Regions from separate parts of the Lysinibacillus sp. BS3 genome, predicted to be linked through region 1. Evidence: riboswitches for the same ligand, from Rfam matches in the RefSeq annotation. Region 1 holds a riboswitch; the other holds the start of a gene.
What was found. A riboswitch is a leader RNA that binds a small molecule or an ion and turns the genes downstream of it on or off. The one in region 1 is predicted to bind cobalamin.

Region 1 (3,423 bases):
GCGCTTTACATTAACACCTAAATGTTTTGCTCGCTCTTCACCATACAACAAGACATTTAATTCTCGTCTTTGTGTCCATAGCATTATTGAACCTACAATCACAAATGGAATGATCATTTGGACATATGGCCAACCACGCATCGAAACAGAACCAAGTAGCCAGCCTATTACCTGACGTAATTCTTCACCAGATAAGGCAATCATTAATGAAATAAGGGAACCTAAAAAAGAACTAAAAATAACACCTGTTAATATCAACGTTTCCATTTTTAATGAGCGGTCTACGAGTCTAGCAAAGCTCATAACAACTACCATCGTAATGATAGCACCAATCATACTGAAGATTGGCAGCGCATACAAACCGACAACAGGTATAGAAATACTAAAAAAGATCGTTAAAACAGCACCAACAGAAGCCCCTGATGAAACCCCTAGTGTATATGGATCTGCTAATGGATTTTTTAATAAACCTTGGAAAGCTGCTCCAGCAATAGCTAGAGATGCGCCTACTAGTCCCGCTAATAACACGCGAGGCAAACGAATTTTCCAAAAGATATTGGCGGCTGTTTCATCAACCGCCTCATTCCACAATACTTCTAGTGGAATATGAACTGAGCCTATCGCTACGCCACACCAGATGCTAATAAGAAGAAGCGTACATGTTAGTGTATAGGCTAGTGCTATTTTTTTCACTTAAATACCTCAGGATAGATCGCTTTTGCTAATTCTTCTAGACCTTCTGCTAAACGTGGCCCTTGACGACTTGTTGTACTTTCATCTACCTGCACAATCGCATTATTTTTTACGGCATTAATCGTATCAAAGCCCGCACGTTTTGGTATTTTCGTTAAAATATCTGGTACATAATGATATGTCACCACGATGACATCTGGATTTTTTGCGATAATTTGTTCTGCATCAATTTTATACCAATTATCGCCATCTACAGCTACATTCTCTGCATTGATCATTTCAAGCATAGCGTTCATAAATGTGCCATTGCCAGCTGTATAAATATCTGGCTCATCTGATGCTTCAACTAACACTTTTTTGGGTTCAACATCCTTGACTTTAGACAAAACTTCTTCTACTTTTGCCTTCATATTCGCAACAATTTTTTCTGCCTCTGGTAATTTCCCTGTAGCACGTCCAAGTTGCTCAATTGTTGTATATGTTTCATTAAAGTCTTGTGCATTTTTTACAACAAATACTTTCAAACCTGCTGATTCAAGCTGTGCAATAGCCTCTTCTGAAAGAGACATGCTAGATTCGTGTGAAAAAACGATATCTGGTTTTAAGGCAATAATTTTTTCAATATCGTATTCCATACCGCCAACCTTATCCTTCTCAGTTGCCTCTGGCGGATAATCGTCGTTGTCCGTAACACCAACTATTTCATCATTTAAACCTAGTCCAAAAAGGATTTCAGTATTACTTGGAATAAGTGAAACAATTTTCTCAGGAGGTGCTTCAAGTGTAATGTCCTTACCAAGGGCATCTGTTATCGTCATTGGGAATGTTGCTTCATCCACCTGTGCTGTTTCTTGCTGTGTTTGCTGCTCGTTAGATGGCTTGTTATCTTTTGCTTCCTGCCCACAAGCAGCTAGCAAGCCTACTGCTAAAAATGCTGATAATCCTATTTTCCAAAATTTCTTCATGTGAATCCTCCTTCGTTGATCCGTGCGACATTTCGCTTTATTCTACATCAAAATAAAACCCCTCATCTTTGATCGATGAGGGGGCAAAATCGCACCAAAAAAACTGATACAAAATCCACCACCCTATCCTCGTAGGTTGTCATGTCGTTATAAAGGCAGGTCTCCTGGCTAGTGCTACTTGCGATTTTTCAAGCCTTCCCGAAATCTTCAGTGGCATCATTTGAAAAAACTCACACTTACAGTGGCGGGACCGCATCGGAATTACACCGATTTCCCTTTTCACTTTACTTAAGTAAAGAACCTTTATAATATTCAGTTGATTTCATTATACATGAAAATGAAAAAAGTCGCCTCCATTCAAGACGACTCCCCGGCCATTATACAATTTCAGAAAAGTATTGGACTGTTTTCATTTGAGCACCCATTTCTCTTAATGACCATGTCTGTTCTAAATAAACGTCCGCTAGTTTTTCATATTTCCCACCAAATTTATGTGCCCACTCAACCGCTATGACACTTTCATAAAGGTGAGCCATTTTTTCCGCCATACCCTTAGCTTCAAAAGTTTTCGTTGCCTCGTCTAAAGCGCTAAAAATTTGCAGTTTCACAGACATATTCGCCAATTGTTCTTTAACGATTTGTACTAGTGAGCTGTCAGCTAATTTGTCTAATCGTTCCTCCATCTCCTGTACAAACAGTTCATGAGCATGAAACTTATCTACTAAACGAATGAGTTCTAAGGCCAAAATATTAGCCGTACCCTCCCACACCGTTAACACTTGGGCGTCTCTTAATAAGCGGGGCGTTACAAAGTCTTCTATATAGCCATTACCTCCGTGTAATTCAATTGCCTCACTAGCATAATGAACAGCTTGCTCTGCTGTTTCCTTTTTCATAATGGCAATATATAAACGATTCATAATAAGATCTTGCTGAGTTCCCTGTCCACTTGTCACTTTATCGTATAATTGGATAAGATCAAAAACTGTCGCTACTTCCACGTGCAACTTAGCTGCAAATTTCCCTAAAGTATCCTGAATCATAGGGTACTGTGTTAAGGGCTTGCCAAATGCATGTCGATTGCTTACATAATGTTTTGCCTCTAAGAAGCCGCGACGCATAATACCAATTGAAGCGACTGCATTACAAATTCTAGAGAGATTTAGTGCTTCTAGCATATAATAAATCCCTTTATTTTGCTCCCCTACAACATAGGCAAGTGCACCATCAAATTCTACCTCACCAGAGGGAACTGCCCGAACGCCTAGCTTATCTTTCAGTCGGCGAATACGTAAATGATTTGTTGTTCCATCTTCTTTGCGCCAAGGAACTGCAAACAATGTTAAGCCTTTGGAACCTGCTGGCGCACCTTCTAGTCGTGCTAATACCATCGCTACACCACACATGCCCGCATTGGATGCAAAATATTTTTCACCATATAGACGATAAGCAGTGCCATCCTTTCTCGCCTCCACCACATTTGCACCTACGTCAGAGCCCCCTTGACGTTCTGTTAAAAAGGTCGCACCTTCATATAAATCTGTGTCACCTGTTGCACACACATGTGGTAAAAAACGCTGCTTTACCTCTTCATCTGCATAATGATCTAATAGATAGGCAGTTGCCATTGTCAATGTTACTGGACAATAAAAACCGGGCTCTGCATGTGATAGCAAATAACCTTGTGCAAAGCTATAAACATAATTCCCCTTGTGTCCTAGCTGCGGAATATGCTTGTGTACATAGCCTACAATCCCAGTATTAT
Region 2 (3,423 bases), 1.1 Mb from region 1:
CAGCAGCTTCATTAGAAGTGGACGCAGGTTTTGTTTGATCCTCTGTACAAGCCGATAAACTAATTAGAGCGACTACTGATAATAGTCCGACTGACCATCTTTTATTGAATTTCATATGATATCCTCCTCACTATGTGCTCCTAATGTAGCAAATAAATGTGCAGAAACGATGGATATAACCTATGAAAAACATTTCTTTAGTCTGGCGGGGAGATATGCTATTGAATGGGCATGATCTTCAATGTTTTTTGTAATCTATGGGCGAAGATACCAGCAAAAATAGCTAAAATAATATCTTTTGGTAGTGGAGGAATCATCCAAAGCCAAGCGAGCTTATATGAAAAATTCTCTGGCGCACTTGCCCATAGCTTATAGGCAAAAAACATCCAATTTGTTCCTATCAAATAATTTATAGCCGTTGCTACCAAAGCAGCTACGATAAAACTTTTCTTTGTTCCGCTTCGTTCTACGATTAACCCCGCAACAAATGCCGCAAATATAAATGTAATAATAAACCCAAAGGTAGGGCTTAAAATTTGGCCAATTCCACCACCGAAACGAGCAAAGACAGGAGCTCCTGCCAATCCTACGCACATATAAATTGTGCAGGCGAGCGCACCTTTTCTACTACCAAGAATAAGCCCTGCTAAAATTGCAAAGAAGGTTTGAAGCGTAATGGGTACACCACCAACTACCATAAAAGGTGCAAAGGAAGTGATATTAGCACCCACCATCATTAACGTTGTAAATAATCCAATGTAGGTAATGTCAACAGTTCTTAACTTATGGTGACTATGTTGTGTAACAGTTGCCATGATTTCACCTCGTTTTATAAGTTATTACTGCTAGTGTAAAAAACGAATGTATTTGTGTCAACCTTATTATTTATATAAGTTAACTCAATTGTTGAATTAAATTGAAGTAGACTATCTATCTATAAAAATGTATGATAGAACCGTCACAATTTTATAACTTCAAATACTATTGGTGTGACATTTTGAATGTCACTTAAAAGGGAAGTCGGTGGAAGTCCGACGCTGTCCCGCAACTGTAACGAGGAATCCTATAATATGATTTGCCACTGTTTAAGAATGGGAAGGCAATTATAGGATAGTGAATCGAAGCCAGGAGACCTGCCATTTAGTAATACCTGTAATGCCCACGAGGATGCAAGCAATTACGGACAATAGCTGGATATTTTTCTGACTTTGTTTAATCTTGGGTATTTCTATGCGCATTTTCGCATGGGATACCTTTTTTTATTGCTTCATTCATCAATATTCAGTAGGAGTTTAAAACAGATGAATAAAAAATTTATGTTATTTTCCTTCGTACTTTTCATGGTATTAATTGTTTCAATGACCTTTGCTGTAATGGTTGGCTCAGTTTCAGTTACACCGTTATATGTATGGAAAGTTATTCTTTCTAAAATTCCTTTTATACAAAATTCGATCGAGCAAGATTGGAGTCGCTCTCAGGAAATCATCATCTGGCAAATAAGAGCACCTCGTGTTTTGCTAGCTGCGATAGTAGGAGCGGGGTTAGCTATTGCAGGGGCAGCCATTCAGGCACTAGTACGTAATTCTATTGCAGACCCGTATATTCTAGGGATTTCTTCAGGGGCAGCTGTCGGAGCTACTTCTGTGATTATTTTAGGAGCCTTTTCATTTTTAGGTATTTACGCTCTTTCAGTATCCGCATTCCTTGGTTCATTACTTGCCATTGCACTTGTCTTTTTCTTATCACGTGTTGGGGGACGTGTCTCTATTTTCCGCTTGCTATTGGCAGGCATGGCTGTGTCCTTTATCTTAACGGCTATCTCTAACTTTATTTTAATGATGTCAAAGCAAGAAGGGGCCTTAAAGGCTGTTATGTTTTGGATGCTAGGTAGTTTAGCTGGAGCCAAATGGAATAATATTGTGATTCCAGCTTTCGTATTCTTTATTGTATTTGGGCTACTGTGGCTACACTATCGCAATTTAAATTTATTATTACTAGGAGAAGAGGCGGCAGTGACATTAGGCGTTAATCTTCAGCAATTCCGTATTCAGTTAATACTACTAGTATCTCTATTAACAGGTGTGCTTGTCGCAGTTAGTGGTTCTATAGGATTTGTGGGATTGATTATTCCCCATATTGTGCGTTTAATTGTGGGCTCAAACTATAAATACGTAATACCTATCAGTGCTTTAATAGGTGGAATATTCTTAGTGTGGGCAGATGCCTTTGCTCGAATTATTATTGCTCCTCAGGAAATGCCAATTGGTATTATTACAGCTTTTTGTGGAGGACCATTTTTCATTTGGCTTCTCCGTCGTAACAATTATTCTTTCGGTGAAGGAGATTAACTTCCATGACATTAGAAGCGAAAAAAGTATCATTCTCCATTTACGATCAGCGTATACTGCATGATGTAAGTATTCAAATAAAAGAAAAGCAATTTGTTGGATTAATTGGTCCTAATGGGAGCGGAAAATCAACATTGTTAAAAAATATGTATCGTCTCCTAAAACCTGAAAGTGGATCGGTAGTATTAAATGAGCAAGATATATTAAAGCAATCAAGCAAAGCAATTGCGAAAAATTTGGCTGTTGTAAGCCAAGAGACACCCGTATTATTTGATTTCACTGTGCATGATTTAGTCAGTATGGGAAGAACCCCACATAAAAAGCTGTTAGAGCTTGATCAAGAGAAAGATTTTCAAATTGTTAAAGAGGCTCTTAGGCAAACGGGCATATCGCATTTAGAGAAACGAAGCTTTAGTTCGCTTTCTGGTGGCGAGAAAAAACGTGTCATGGTTGCAAGGGCACTCGCTCAACAAGCACAGATATTAATATTAGATGAGCCGACGAATCATTTAGATATTCAACATCAACTTCAACTTATGGATTTAATTCAGACTTTGCATTTAACCGTAGTAGCAGCTTTACATGATTTGAATATTGCTGCTATGTATTGCGATCAAATTTACGTTTTACAGCAAGGGCGAATAGTTTGTCATGGTACACCAGAGGAAGTACTTACGCCAACAGTGCTGCAAGATGTATTTGGTGTTTTTGCGGATATTCAAATACATCCAATGACAGGGAAGCCGTATCTTACATATGTACCTGAACAGTTCACGAAGGGGGTTAGCCAAATATAGAAAAGTGTCATCTTCTATTAGATACATAAAACATCCTTTAAGGAGTGACTGTATGCAAATAGCCTTTACGAAAATGCATGGTATTGGCAACAGCTATATCTACCTTGATCTTTTCCAACATGATTACAAGGAAGATATCTTTTGTGAATTGGCTCAAAAAATGGCCAATATCCATACTGGTATTGGCTCAGATGGATTGATTATTATCCAACCCTCTAAAATTGCTGACTGTGGTATGCGTGTATTTAATAAAGATGGATCTGAGGGGACAAATTGTG

Region 2: linked by a shared signal. The riboswitch ahead of AAJG31_RS16235 (iron chelate uptake ABC transporter family permease subunit) and the one ahead of AAJG31_RS10865 (ABC transporter substrate-binding protein) in region 1 are both predicted to bind cobalamin.

What each region holds. Positions count from the first base shown of each region.
Region 1 is NZ_CP154860.1:2,171,696-2,175,118, forward strand. Features, by position in the region: gene AAJG31_RS10860 (iron ABC transporter permease) at 1-693, opposite strand, end outside; gene AAJG31_RS10865 (ABC transporter substrate-binding protein) at 690-1,658, opposite strand; cobalamin riboswitch at 1,795-1,978, opposite strand; gene AAJG31_RS10870 (acyl-CoA dehydrogenase family protein) at 2,036-3,423, opposite strand, start outside.
Region 2 is NZ_CP154860.1:3,291,983-3,295,405, forward strand. Features, by position in the region: gene AAJG31_RS16225 (YdhK family protein) at 1-115, opposite strand, end outside; gene AAJG31_RS16230 (biotin transporter BioY) at 219-815, opposite strand; cobalamin riboswitch at 969-1,156, shown strand; gene AAJG31_RS16235 (iron chelate uptake ABC transporter family permease subunit) at 1,302-2,348, shown strand; gene AAJG31_RS16240 (heme ABC transporter ATP-binding protein) at 2,354-3,145, shown strand; gene dapF (diaminopimelate epimerase) at 3,198-3,423, shown strand, end outside.